DNA from 3 places in the Pantoea sp. USHLN298 genome. Region 2 is predicted to be linked to each of the others. Evidence: predicted binding sites of a transcription regulator. Region 2 holds the regulator's gene; each other region holds the start of a gene.
The links. Region 2 encodes PurR, which represses purine synthesis genes. Its sites were predicted from a motif close to CANGCAAACGTTTGCNTG; they were not measured.
Positions count from the first base shown of each region.

Region 1: the regulator PurR is predicted to act here: its motif matches at 3,099-3,116, upstream of purM (phosphoribosylformylglycinamidine cyclo-ligase).
Region 3: the regulator PurR is predicted to act here: its motif matches at 2,517-2,534, upstream of cvpA (colicin V production protein).

Region 1 is NZ_JBBCRO010000003.1:484,259-489,071, forward strand. Features, by position in the region: gene arsC (arsenate reductase (glutaredoxin)) at 1-75, shown strand, start outside; gene hda (DnaA inactivator Hda) at 72-773, opposite strand; gene uraA (uracil permease) at 880-2,163, opposite strand; gene upp (uracil phosphoribosyltransferase) at 2,323-2,949, opposite strand; gene purM (phosphoribosylformylglycinamidine cyclo-ligase) at 3,179-4,219, shown strand; gene purN (phosphoribosylglycinamide formyltransferase) at 4,216-4,813, shown strand, end outside.
Region 2 is NZ_JBBCRO010000001.1:924,441-929,253, forward strand. Features, by position in the region: gene punC (purine nucleoside transporter PunC) at 1-668, opposite strand, end outside; gene punR (DNA-binding transcriptional activator PunR) at 775-1,680, shown strand; gene purR (HTH-type transcriptional repressor PurR) at 1,677-2,702, opposite strand; gene cydH (cytochrome bd-I oxidase subunit CydH) at 2,984-3,073, shown strand; gene WFK59_RS04440 (C40 family peptidase) at 3,132-3,917, opposite strand; gene WFK59_RS04445 (Grx4 family monothiol glutaredoxin) at 4,281-4,616, shown strand; gene rnt (ribonuclease T) at 4,672-4,813, opposite strand, start outside.
Region 3 is NZ_JBBCRO010000003.1:326,683-331,495, reverse strand. Features, by position in the region: gene accD (acetyl-CoA carboxylase, carboxyltransferase subunit beta) at 1-233, shown strand, start outside; gene folC (bifunctional tetrahydrofolate synthase/dihydrofolate synthase) at 328-1,596, shown strand; gene dedD (cell division protein DedD) at 1,586-2,332, shown strand; gene cvpA (colicin V production protein) at 2,598-3,083, shown strand; gene purF (amidophosphoribosyltransferase) at 3,121-4,638, shown strand; gene WFK59_RS09370 (UbiX family flavin prenyltransferase) at 4,750-4,813, shown strand, end outside.

The DNA of each region.
Region 1 (4,813 bases), on a different contig from region 2:
GAACGACCCATCGTGATTAATGGCGATCGGGCGCGCATTGGCCGCCCGCCGGAAGCGGTGCTCGACATTCTCTAAAGGCCGAGCGTCTCTTTGACAAAAGGAATGGTGAGTTTGCGCTGGGCGCTGATCGAAGCACGATCGAGCCGATCCAGCGTATCAAACAGCGTGCGCATTTCGCGATCGAGCCGTTTCAACAGGAAGCGGCCGACATCTTCCGGCAGCTCAAAACCGCGTAATCCGGCGCGCAACTGCAGCGCCTGCAGTTTATCTTCGTCGGAAAGCGGCTGCAGGCGATAAATCTGCCCCCAGTCGAGACGCGAAGCCAGATCGGGCAACTGCAGGTTAAGCTGACGCGGCGGACGATCGCCGGTAATAAACAGGCGGGTATTGCCGGTTTCCAGAATGCGGTTGTAGAGATCAAAGATCGCCATCTCCCACTCCGGCTCGCCGGCGATGCACTCGATATTATCGATGCAGACCAGTGACAGTTGCTCCATCCCTTCCAGCACTTCCGGCACGAACCAGGTACGCTTATCCAGCGGCACATAGCCGACCGCCGCACCGCGTGCAGACATTTCAGCGCAAGCCGCATGCAGCAAATGGCTCCGGCCACCGCCTTCACGCGACCAGAAGTAGAGATAGCTGCCATGTTGTTGGTTGAGAGCACCTTTCAGCGCGGCAATCAGCGACGGGTTTTCCCCCGGCCAGAAGCTGGCGAAGGTTTCGTCGTCAGGCAAATAGAGTGGCAATGACAATTGTGCCGGCGTGTTCAGAAGCACCTCAGCAAGAGAACAAGCAAAAAACCGGGGAAGTCTACCACAGTTTTCAGAAAGAGATGAATGGAGCGTCCCTGCCCCGATCTGATGCGCGTGCCGACGATCAGGAATCCTGACGATCTTCCGCTTCCAGCACTACTTCTTCCGGGCGCAGCAGTGAAATCACACGGAAGATCAGCGCCAGTCCCACGCCAACCAGCGTGGCCAGCGCCATGCCTTTCAGCTCCGCCGCACCGATATGTACCTTCGCGCCGCTGACGCCGATGATCAGGATCACCGAGGTCAGGATCAGGTTCTGCGCTTTGTTGTAATCCACTTTGGATTCGATCAGTACCCGGATACCGGACGCGCCAATCACCCCATAGAGCAGCAGCGAGACGCCGCCCATCACCGGCACCGGGATCGCCTGAATCGCCGCCGCCAGTTTACCGACGCACGACAGCAGAATGGCGAGGATCGCCGCGCCGCCAATCACCCAGGTACTGTAGACGCGGGTAATCGCCATCACGCCGATGTTCTCACCGTAGGTGGTATTAGGGGTTGAGCCAAAGAAGCCAGAGATCACCGTCGATAAGCCATTGGCGAACATCGAACGATGCAGGCCGGGATCGCGGATCAGATCTTTCTTCACAATGTTGGCCGTCACCACCAGATGCCCGATGTGTTCGGCAATCACCACCAGCGCCGCCGGCAGAATGGTGAGCATCGCTACCCACTCAAAGCGCGGCGTATAGAAGGTCGGCAGCGCGAACCACGGCGCGTTCTCGACTCCACGCCAGTCAACGATGCCCATAAACCAGGAGAGCACATAGCCGACCAGCACCCCGATCAGAATCGGGATAATCGCCAGGAAGCCACGAAACAGCACCGATCCGAACACCGTCACCGCCAGCGTAACCAGCGAGATGATCACCGTGGTGCTGTCGGGCGCGCTGCCCTCAGCCGGCAGCAGGCCTGCCATGTTGGCCGCGACGCCCGCCAGTTCCAGACCGATCACCGCAACAATCGCGCCCATCGCCGCCGGCGGGAACATCACATCCAGCCAGCCGGTACCGGCCCGCTTCACAATCAGCGCCACGATACAGAACAGCACGCCGCACAGAATAAATCCGCCCAGCGCCACCTCATAGCCCAGCGGCAACAGCAGCAACACCGGCGAGATAAACGCAAAGCTCGAACCGAGATAGGCGGGGATTTTGCCCTTACAGATAAACAGATAGATCAGCGTGCCGACGCCGTTGAATAACAGCACGGTAGCCGGGTTGATATGAAACAGAATCGGCACCAGCACCGTGGCGCCAAACATGGCGAACAGGTGTTGCAGGCTGAGTGGAATGGTTTGCAGTAACGGCGGTCGTTCACTGACGCCAATGGCGCGACGAGTCATCATTTATCCCCTTATGTTATGCATCCCCTTCCTCGCTGCAGCCGCGACGAGTCACATCCACGCACAAGGCGTGAACCTGTCGCCAGCGGCAGAGGCTATCGGATTGGGGATGATGCTTTTTTGCCAAAAAAAAGCCGACTCTCCGGCCGGCTATGCGATTTATTTGGTTCCGAAAATCTTATCCCCGGCGTCACCCAGCCCGGGAATGATGTAACCTTTTTCGTTCAGTCCCTGATCGACTGACGCGGTATAGAGTTCGACGTCAGGATGCGCTTTTTCCAGCGCCGCAATCCCTTCTGGCGCCGCCACCAGCACCAGCACTTTAATGCTGCTGCAACCGGCTTTTTTCAGCAGATCGATAGTGGCGATCATCGAGCCACCGGTCGCCAGCATCGGATCGACCACCAGCGCCAGACGCTCTTCAATATTCGAGACCAGCTTCTGGAAATAAGGGACCGGCTCCAGGGTTTCTTCATCGCGGTAAACGCCCACCACGCTGATGCGGGCGCTGGGAACATGTTCCAGCACGCCTTCCATCATGCCGAGACCGGCACGCAGAATCGGGACCACCGTAATTTTTTTACCTTTGATTTGATCGATCTGCACCGGGCCATTCCAGCCCTCAATGGTCACTTTTTCGGTTTCCAGGTCGGCGGTGGCTTCGTAGGTCAGCAGGCTGCCCACTTCTGATGCCAGCTCGCGGAAACGCTTGGTACTGATATCATGCTCACGCATCAAGCCCAGTTTATGTTTGACCAGCGGGTGTCTGACTTCCACGATCTTCATTGGTGTTCTCCCGGAGTGAGTTGAGCTAAAAAAAAATCGCGGGATTATACCGCCTTTTCGCCTCTGCGCCACTTATCCTTGCGCAAAGCGGCAGCTTTTACCGGGACAAAATAAGGATTGATGAAAATCACCCGGTGCGCAATCCCGGACTCGCAAACGTTTGCCTGCGCTGGTAGAATTGCCGCGCTTTATTTAAACCACCAACCGCAACTCGCGTGGGGACCTCGCAGTGACCGACAAGACCTCTCTCAGCTACAAAGACGCCGGTGTTGATATTGATGCTGGTAACGCCCTGGTTGACCGTATTAAAGGCGTAGTGAAAAAGACGCGTCGCCCGGAAGTGATGGGTGGACTGGGCGGCTTCGGTGCGCTTTGCGCGCTGCCGCAAAAATACCGTGAACCGGTGCTGGTCTCCGGCACCGATGGCGTCGGCACCAAGCTGCGTCTGGCGATGGACCTCAAGCGCCACGATGCGATTGGCATCGATCTGGTCGCCATGTGCGTCAACGATCTGGTGGTTCAGGGTGCCGAGCCGCTGTTCTTCCTCGACTACTACGCCACCGGCAAACTGGATGTTGATACCGCCTCCGCGGTCATCACCGGCATCGCCGAAGGCTGCCTGCAGTCAGGTTGTGCGCTGGTTGGCGGCGAAACCGCTGAAATGCCGGGCATGTACCACGGTGAAGATTACGACGTGGCCGGTTTCTGTGTCGGCGTGGTTGAAAAGTCTGAAATCATCGACGGCAGTAAAGTGCAGGATGGTGACGTGCTGATCGCGCTGGGCTCAAGCGGTCCGCACTCCAACGGCTATTCGCTGGTGCGCAAGATTCTGGAGGTCAGCAATACCGATCCGCTGACTGAACAGCTGGAAGGCAAACCGCTGGCCGATCATCTGCTGGAACCGACCCGCATCTATGTGAAAAATATTCTCAGCCTGATTGAGCAGGTCGATGTGCATGCCATTGCGCACCTGACCGGCGGCGGCTTCTGGGAAAACATTCCACGCGTGCTGCCCGACAACACCCAGGCGGTGATTGACGAGACGAGCTGGCAGTGGCCAGCGGTGTTCAGCTGGATGCAGCAGGCGGGCAACGTCAGCCGCTTTGAGATGTACCGCACCTTTAACTGCGGCGTCGGAATGATCATTGCCCTGAGCCCGGCTGATGCAGATAAAGCGGTCGCGCTGATGCAGGCGGCCGGCGAGAAAGCCTGGAAGCTGGGCGTGATCAAAGCCTCGGATGCTGAAGAGCGTGTGGTTATCAACGGATGAAAAAGCTGGTTGTCCTGATTTCCGGTAACGGAAGCAACCTTCAGTCCATCCTTGACGCCTGCGCCAGCGGGCGGATTGACGGCAGCGTTGCTGCCGTTATCAGCAACCGCGCCGCCGCCTATGGTCTGACCCGGGCGCAGGAGGCAGGTATTCCCGCGAAAGCGCTGGCGGCCAGCGACTTTGCTGACCGCGACGCTTTTGACCGGCAGCTGATCGCTGAAATCGAGGCGTTTTCGCCGGATCTGGTGGTGCTGGCGGGCTACATGCGCATTCTCAGTCGCGCCTTTGTCGCCCATTTCCACGACCGTCTGCTGAATATTCATCCTTCCCTGCTGCCGAAATATCCGGGCCTGCATACCCATCGTCAGGCGCTGGAGAATGGCGACAGCGAACATGGAACCTCGGTGCACTTCGTCACCGATGAGCTGGATGGCGGCCCGGTGATTTTGCAGGCCAAAGTACCGGTGTTCCCTGACGACAGCGAAGCGGAGATAACTGAGCGGGTGCAGCATCAGGAACATGCGATCTATCCGCTGGTGATTAGCTGGTTTATCGACGGACGACTCAAAATGCGTGATGGCAAAGCCTGGCTGG
Region 2 (4,813 bases):
AGCCAGGCGAAAAAGCTGGCGGAACAGGCGGAATAAATCAGCACGTTACCACTGTAAACCCGGGATTTAAGCAGGGTAAAAAAGCCCGGATTTGCGCCCTGGTTGCCCGTTGCTTTGCGGCCCGACGGCAGGCGCAGCGTCGTGAGGATCAAGGCCAGCGCAATCAGCGTCAGCACCAGGAAGATCGAACGCCAGTGGAAATGACCAATCAGCCACGCGCCTAACAGCGGTGCCAGGGCTGGCGAAAGCGCCACCAGCGGCATGATGGTGGCAAACACCTTATTAGCACGTGCGGCCGGATAGCGATCGACCACCAGCGCCTGCCAGCTGACAGCGGCCGCACAGACGCCAATCGCCTGAACAAAGCGCAGCGCCAGCATCAGATAAATATCCTCTACCCACAGCATACCGGCACAGCCGACGGCGAACAGCGCCAGTCCGGCCAGCAGCACCGGCTTACGCCCGATGCGATCGGAGAGCGGACCCCAGAACAGCTGACCGCAGGCAAAACCGGCCAGGAACAGGCTCATGCTGGCACTGATCAGGCCAGGCGAGGTATTGAAAGTTTGCTGCATCGCGCCAAACGCGGGCAGGTACATATCGGTGGCTAAAAAGCCCAGCATGCTCAGCAGAGCGAGATAAGGCATAAATCCTTTTGACGGTGACATCTGATTCTCATTTTGCAGGTTGAACGCGGCAGAGTGTAAAAGGTGCGTTTGCCGCTGTGAAACGCTAATATTTGCCTATTGCTGTTAAAAAATTTGAAGGCAGAATATGTGGTCAGAATATGCGTTAGAAGTGGTGGATGCCGTGGCGCGCGGTGGCAGCTTCAGCGCGGCGGCGCAGGAGCTGCATCGGGTGCCGTCGGCTATCAGCTACACGGTGCGCCAGCTGGAGACCTGGCTGGCGGTTCCGCTGTTTGAACGTCAGCATCGTGAGGTGGTATTAACCCCTGCGGGAGAGCATTTTGTCCGGGAAGGGCGCAGCGTCATCAAAAAAATGCTCGCCACCCGCCGCCAGTGTCAGCAGCTGGCCAACGGCTGGCGCGGGCAGTTAAGTATTGCGGTGGACTGTATCGTCAAGCCGCAGCGTACCCGACAATTAGTGAAGGATTTTTACCGGCACTTTCCTGACATGGAGTTGCACATCAGTTATGAAGTGTTCAACGGCGTCTGGGATGCGCTGGCGGATGGCCGGGTGGAGGTTGCTATCGGCGCGACTCAGGCGATCCCGGTCGGCGGCCGCTTTGCCTTTCGCGATATGGGGACGCTCAACTGGCGCTGCGTAGTCGCGAACCACCATCCGCTGACGGAAGTGAGCCAGATAGATGACGATACCCTGCGCAGCTGGCCGTCGCTGGTTCTGGAAGATACTTCGCGCGCGCTGCCACGCCGGATGACGTGGACGCTCGACAACCAGCGTCGGCTGGTGGTGCCGGAATGGCAGACCGGGCTGGATTGCGTACTGGCGGGATTGTGCGTGGCGATGGTGCCTGGTCATCTGGCCCGGCCGTTGCTGGACAGCGGCGCGCTGGTGGAGCTGACCCTGCCGGTGGCTTTTCCGGAGAGTCCCTGTTGTGTCAGCTGGGCGGAAGATCGCGCATCACCGGCGACCGGCTGGTTACTCAGCTATCTGGGTGATGCGCAAACGCTTAATCAGGAGTGGTTAAGCGAAGATTAACGGCGGTAGTCGCGGAACGGACCATCAGCTACGGAACGACGTTCAATCAGGGTTGGATGCACTTCGATGGTTTGAGAAATCTCACGTTTGCTGGTGATGCGATCCAGCAACATCTCCAGCGCTTTCTCACCCAGCTGCGCTTTCGGCTGATGAACGGTGGTCAGCGCCGGCGCGAAGTAGCGCGCGTTGCGCACATTGTCATAGCCGATCACCGAAATGTCCTGCGGCACGCGCAATCCCATCTCATCGGCGGCGCAAATCGCCCCCATCGCCATGATATCGCCACCACAGAACACCGCGGTCGGGCGCTGTTTCTGCGACAGGATCTGCTGCATTGCCTGATAGCCCGATTCAGGTTCAAAGTCACCCTGGACAATCCACTCGGCACGCGGCTGAATACCCGCTTCTTCCAGCGCCTTCAGGAAGCCGGCGTGACGTCCGCCACCGGTGTTGCGCTCCATCTGGCCGGGGATGGCGCCAATCTCGCGATGGCCACGCTCAATCAGATAACGCCCGGCGAGATAACCGCCCTGAAACGCATTGTCCAGCACCGTGTCGGTAAAGTCGGCGCGGGATTCGCCCCAGTCCATTACCACCATCGGGATGTTACGGTTCTCTTCCAGCATTTTCAGCAGATCGTCCGGATACTCAGAGCACATCACCAGCAGCCCATCGACGCGCTTTTGCGCCATCATGCTGAGATAGGCGCGCTGCTTCTGCAGATCATTGTGCGCATTACCCAGAATCAGAGTATAGCCTTTGTCGAAACAGTGGTTTTCCACTGCTTCAATAATTTCAGCAAAGTAGGGCGCTTCGCTGGAAGTCGCCAGCAGGCCCAGCGTTTTGGTGTGATTCACCTTCAGGCTGCGCGCCACGGCGCTGGGCGAATAGTGCAGTTCCTGAATCGCCTGCCAGACGGCGTTGCGCGTCTCTTCAGCGACAAAACGCGTTTTATTGATGACGTGCGAAACGGTGGTCGTTGAGACGCCGGCGCGTTTTGCCACATCTTTAATTGTTGCCATTAAAATCGGACTCCAGGGCTTATCTAACGCAATGATAAGCATAATGTTAAACGTTTGCGTCTGCTCAGGGTTTTCTGCGCAATTATGCAGGTTTTCTGACCGGTAAACAGGGCGACTGGCGGGTAATGAGCGCCTGAAAAGAGAGCAAACGGAACCGGGGCTGCGCGCGTTGCGCAACAAAGGCAGGATTCTAACAAGGCTGGGCGGATAAAACGAGATTTTTACCCGGTCCTGTGGGAAAATGGCTTAACCCCACAAAAATTGTGACTAAGGAGAGTTAAATGAGTACCGATTTGAAACTGGCGCTGATGACTACCGTCGGCTGCCTGCTGATGATTGTCGCTTTTAGCTTCACCGCGATTCTGCACTGATCGAAAAAGCCGGGCATGGCCCGGCTTTTTGCTGTCTGGCGATCGCCCAACGGCTGCGTTAGCGAATGGTCTTTGGCGTCATGACCCGACGCGCACCAATATAGTGGCGCTGCCAGTAGTCTTCACCCAGCGCACTGATCTGAATATCTTTGCCGGTACGCGGTGACTGAATGAATTTGCCGTTGCCGAGATAAACCCCAACGTGATCGGCGGTGCCGCGGCCATTGATGCGGAAAAAGACTAAATCGCCTTTCTCCAGTGACTCACGTTTAACCGGCGCGGCGTCGCGCAGATGGAACATCTCATTGGCGGTGCGCGGGATCTTGAACTTGACCAAATCTTTATAGGCGTACCAGACCAGGCCGCTGCAATCAAAACCGGTATGCGGTGAGGTGCCACCCCATTGATAAGGTTTGCCTAACTGACCCATCAACTTGGTCATCGCCGTTTCGCGCGCTTTCTGGTAACGCTGACGATGTGACTTGCTCATTTTAATGGTGCCGGTGTCACTGCTGCTGGCGTCAACGGTTTTAAGCGAACGCTGGTGGCCGTAGCGTTTTTTACTGGCCGTTTTAAGGGAGGTTTTACTTTTCTTAGCGGGAAGATGGCTGGCGGTGAGTTCGCTTTTTTTCTGTTTTTTGACTTTGAGCTTCTGAATCGGACTGACGCGTGTTTTCTTTGCCGCCGTTTTCAGCGGGCGACGCTTGCGGCGCTCATCTTCGCGCGCACTCTTTTTCTCTGCTTTATGCGAACTGACATTCACCGGCGCCTGCGGTGAGGCAGAAGCGATGTTAAAGAACAGTTGCGCAAAGGCAAGAATGAAAAGCGTAATGATTAAACGCATAGTCCGGTTTTAGTTAAGTTGTCAGGGCCACTACGCACCGCGACAAAGTTGGGAATAATCTGATCCAGGATCAGCGCCGATGCCATTCTAGTCCAGTTCGTTTGAAAACAGTAACGCCTTTTTTTATTAATCTTTCGGCCTCACGCAATTGCGTTGAAAATGAACATTTTCAGCGTCTTATATCGGCAAAACTATTGCAAATTATTAATATGTTACTGGCCGTTAATAACCGGGTGGCATCAGGGCTGATGAGCGGACTTAACAAACATGGCGATTTAATCCGGCAGCGGTAAAATCTCGTTTTCAGTCCTGGTGCGAAGTCGCTACAATAAACAAACACGAAGTGACGAATTAAGGAAGGCAATTATGAGTACTGTAGAAAAAATTCAGCGCCAGATCGCAGAAAACCCGATCCTGCTGTTCATGAAAGGTTCACCGAAACTGCCAAGCTGCGGTTTCTCTGCGCAGGCGGTTCAGGCGCTGTCAGCCTGCGGTGAGCGTTTTGCTTACGTGGATATTCTGCAGAACCCGGACATTCGTGCAGAGCTGCCGAAATATGCCAACTGGCCAACCTTTCCACAGCTGTGGATTGATGGCGAGCTGGTCGGCGGATGTGACATCATCGTCGAGATGTTCCAGCGCGGTGAACTGCAGTCGCTGATCAAAGAGACCGCAGAGAAGTTTAAAGAAGCGGAATAAAACAGAAAGGCCGACGCGATGTCGGCCTTTTTCATTGTCTTTCATTGCCGGTTCTTCAGTCAGCGGTCGCTGATGGCTCGCCTTCAGCAAACGGCAGCGGCCATCCACCCAGTCGCTTCCAGCGATTCACCAGTTCACAGAACAAAATAGCGGTCTGCTGGGTATCGTACAGCGCCGAGTGCGCCTGGGTACTGTCA
Region 3 (4,813 bases), on a different contig from region 2:
GCTTTGCCGGTCCTCGCGTAATCGAACAGACCGTGCGTGAAAAACTGCCGCCGGGCTTCCAGCGCAGTGAGTTCCTGATTGAAAAGGGCGCGATTGATATGATCATTCGCCGTCCGGAAATGCGGTACAAACTGGCAAGCCTGCTGGCGAAAATGATGAACCTGCCAGCACCGCTGCACGATGGTGAAGAGTCTGCCCCGGCGACGACTCAACCGGAGAGCAACGAGGCCTGACAGGAGATAGAGAGGCGCGCCCGTCGCGCCTTTTACCAATGCACCGTATACCTCAGCCTCCGTCTGCCGGGTATAAATAAGCAAAACGGGACATATGGACAATCTTCACCTCCCTCAAGCCACGTCGCCTTTGGCCACGTGGCTTTATTATCTTGAGCACCTGCATACTCAGGCCATCGAACTGGGCCTGGATCGTATTCGCCAGGTGGCGCAACGTCTCGACCTGCTGAAACCGGCTCCCTTCGTCTTCACCGTCGCCGGTACCAACGGCAAAGGCACGACCTGTCGCACGCTGGAAACGCTGCTGATGGCGGCTGGCTATCGCGTTGGCGTCTACAGTTCGCCGCATCTGGTGCGTTATACCGAACGGGTACGGGTTCAGGGCCAGGAGCTGAGCGAAGCACAGCACTGCGCCAGTTTCGCCGACATCGAAGCCGGACGCGGTGACATCTCTCTGACCTATTTCGAATTTGGCACCCTGTCAGCGCTGAAGCTGTTTCAACAGGCGCAGCTGGACGTGGTGATCCTGGAAGTGGGTCTCGGCGGACGGCTCGATGCCACCAATATTGTGGATGCGGATGTCGCGGTGGTCACCAGCATCGCGCTCGATCATATCGACTGGCTTGGCCCGGATCGGGAAAGTATTGGTCGTGAGAAAGCGGGCGTTTTCCGGGCCGGTAAACCGGCGGTAGTGGGTGAACCTGATATGCCGCGCAGTATTGCGGCGGTGGCCAGTGAAAAGGGCGTGGCGCTGCTGCAACGCAACCGTGACTGGTCTTACCGTGAGCAGCCGGAAAGCTGGTCGCTGCGTGACGCGCACGGCGAGCTGAACGATCTGCCGCTGCCGCAGGTACCGCTGCCGAATGCAGCGACGGCGCTGGTGGCGCTGCGCGCGTCCGGGCTGCAGGTCAGTGAAGCGCAGATCCGCGCCAGCCTGCCGTTAGCCATGCTGCCGGGTCGCTTTCAGACCCTGAGTGAATCGCCACGGGTGATTCTGGACGTGGCGCATAATCCGCACGCGGCGACCTATCTGGCGTCACGCCTGGCGACGCTGCCAAAAACCGGCAAGGTTCATGCGGTGGTGGGTATGCTGCATGACAAAGATATTGCCGGCACGCTGGCGGCGCTGTCACCGGCGGTGGATCGCTGGTACTGCGCGCCGCTCGACGGGCCTCGCGGGGCCACCGCGGCGCAGCTGCTGGAATGGCTGCCGCAGGGCGAGGCATTCAGCACGGTAGAACAGGCCTGGCAGCAGGCGCGCCAGCAGGCGCAGCCGCAGGACATTGTGCTGGTGTGTGGTTCGTTCCACACCGTGGCACAGGTCATGGAATCGATTGAAACGGAGAAAGGGCGTGGCAAGTAAGTTTCAGAACCGTTTAGTCGGCACCGTTATTCTGGTCGCCGTCGGCGTGATTGTATTGCCGGGGCTGCTGGACGGGCAGAAGAAGCACTATAAAGAGGAGTTCGCTGCCATTCCGCTGGTACCGAAACCGGACGATCAGCAGGACAGCGAGATGGTGCCGCCGGTGACCCAGACGCTGCCCGCGCAGCCGCCGGAAGGTGCCGGTAATGCGGTCAGCAGCAGCAATGGCAAAACCAGCGCACCGGCTGATCAGGGACGGACCAGACCGGCAGAAGAGAGCGAGCCCGCCGTGGTCACGCCACCGCCGGTCCATCAGTCAACGCCAGTGCAGGTGAAACCCAAACCGGTCGAACAGCCAAAACCGAAGCCGGTTGAGCAACCGAAACCAAAACCGGTCGAACAGCCAAAACCGAAACCGGTTGAGCAACCCAAACCGGTAGAGCAGCCGAAGCAGACTGAGCAGCCGAAAGCCGCGGAACCCGTCGCGCCTGCGGGTCAGGCCTATGTGGTTCAGCTGGGCGCACTGAAAAATGCCAGCAAAGTGAATGAGATTGTCGCGCAGCTGCGGCTGTCGGGTTATCGCGCCTTTACCGTGCCGTCAACGCCGGTACAGGGACAGATCACCCGCATTTACGTCGGACCGGACGCCTCAAAAGCTAAAATGCAGAGTGCAGTCGGCGAGCTGAAAGGCATCTCCGGACTGGGCGGTGTGGTGAAGCCATACAGCGCGCGCTAACCCTGGCGATTGGCGCTGCCGATAACAGTAACAGGCAGCGCCTTTAGCGCCATAGCACAGGCGGCTAACGTGGCGAAACGGGTAAAAAAATGATGATTTTCAACGGGCTGACCGTCAGGGAATCAACCAGGCGACGAAGGTTTTTTTCATCGCCTTTTTTATGGATGCAGAACAGGAAAACCGCTACGCAAACGTTTTCTTTTTCTGTTAGAATGCGCCCCGAACTGGATGCAGGGGTGCAATGGCACTGGCGCTGGAAGAGTTCATGATCTGGATTGATTACGTCATTATTGCGGTAGTTGGTTTTTCGGCTCTGGTCAGCCTGATCCGTGGGTTTGTCCGGGAAGCCTTATCTCTTGTTACCTGGGGATGCGCGTTTTTTGTCGCCAGTCATTACTACGCCTACCTTGCAGTCTGGTTTACAGGGTTTGACGACGAACTGGTTCGTAACGGTATCGCCATTGGGGTGTTGTTTGTCGCCACCCTGATTGTCGGTGCGATTGTGAATTACGTGATCGGCTCGCTGGTGGAAAAAACCGGCCTGTCGGGAACCGACCGGGTGTTGGGCGTCTGTTTCGGGGCGTTGCGTGGTGTGCTGATAGTAGCCGCTTTGCTGTTCTTCCTCGATACTTTCACCGGCTTTTCAAAAAGTCCGGACTGGCAACAGTCTCAACTCATTCCCGAGTTCAGTTATATAATCAGGTGGTTTTTCGATTACCTGAAAAGCACGTCGAGTTTTTTACCCCGGTGATGCGACCGGGAGTGCGGCTTAATGAGGAAATGACAACATGTGCGGTATTGTCGGTATCACCGGTTTCATGCCGGTCAACCAGTCGATCTATGACGCGTTAACGGTGCTCCAGCACCGCGGGCAGGATGCCGCAGGCATTTGTACTATCGATGCGCTGAAGTGCTTCCGTCTGCGTAAGGCCAATGGCCTGGTCAGCGACGTTTTCGAAGCACGCCACATGCAGCGTCTGCAGGGCAACATGGGGATTGGTCACGCGCGTTATCCTACCGCGGGCAGCTCAAGTGCCTCTGAAGCGCAGCCATTCTACGTAAACTCGCCGTACGGTATCACGCTGGCACATAACGGTAATCTGACCAACGCCCACGAACTGCGTAAGCATCTGTTCGAAAAAGGCCGTCGTCATGTGAATACCACCTCAGATTCTGAAATTCTGCTGAATATTTTTGCGCAGGAGCTGGATCGCTTCCAGAACGATCCGCTGGAAGCCGACAATATTTTTGCTGCCGTCGCGGCGGTGCACCAGCAGGTGCGCGGCGCCTATGCGGTGGTGGCGATGATCATCGGCCATGGCATGGTGGCGTTCCGCGATCCGAACGGCATCCGGCCGCTGGTGCTGGGCAAACGCGTAATCGCGGATGGCCGTACCGAATATATGGTCGCCTCGGAGAGCGTGGCGCTGGATACGTTGGGCTTTGAATTTATCCGTGACGTTGCGCCGGGTGAAGCGGTCTACGTCACTGAGCAGGGTCAGCTCTCGACCCGCCAGTGCGCCGAAAACCCGAAAAGCAATCCCTGCCTGTTCGAGTACGTCTACTTTGCCCGTCCCGACTCTTTCCTCGACAAGATTTCGGTCTACAGCGCCCGTGTCCGTATGGGTACCAAGCTGGGTGAGAAGATTGCCCGTGAGTGGGAAGATCTCGATATCGATGTGGTGATCCCGATTCCGGAAACCTCGACCGATATCGCGCTGGAAATTGCGCGCATTCTCGATAAACCCTATCGTCAGGGCTTCGTGAAAAACCGTTACGTTGGTCGTACCTTTATCATGCCGGGCCAGCAGTTGCGCCGCAGCGCTGTGCGCCGCAAGCTGAACGCTAACCGCGCCGAGTTCCGGGATAAAAACGTGTTGCTGGTGGATGACTCCATCGTGCGCGGCACCACCTCTGAGCAGATTATTGAGATGGCGCGTGAAGCCGGTGCGAAGCGGGTTTACCTGGCGTCAGCGGCACCGGAAATTCGTTTCCCGAACGTCTATGGCATTGATATGCCTAGCGCCACCGAGCTGATTGCTCACGGGCGTGAAGTGGAAGAGATTCGCCAGCTGATTAAAGCCGATGCGCTGATTTTCCAGGACCTCGACGATCTGATCGAAGCAGTGCGTGAAGAGAACCCGGATATTACCCAGTTTGAATGTTCGGTGTTTAACGGGGTTTACGTGACCAAAGATGTCGATCAGCAGTATCTGGAGTATCTCGAATCGCTGCGTAATGATGATGCTAAAGCGCTTCAGCGGCAGAATGAAGTTGAGAACCTCGAACTGCACAACGAAGGCTAAGCGCCAGCGTTAAAGCAGAGAGAGCAGGGCGGGAGCAATCCCGCCCTGTTTGTTTTCAGAAATCGCCTGGCCGCGTTATGATGGTGCATCCGGATACAGCAAGGTTGGAATATGAAACGACTCATCATTGGCATCTCTGGCGCCAGCGGGGTGATTTATGGCGTGCGTATGCTGC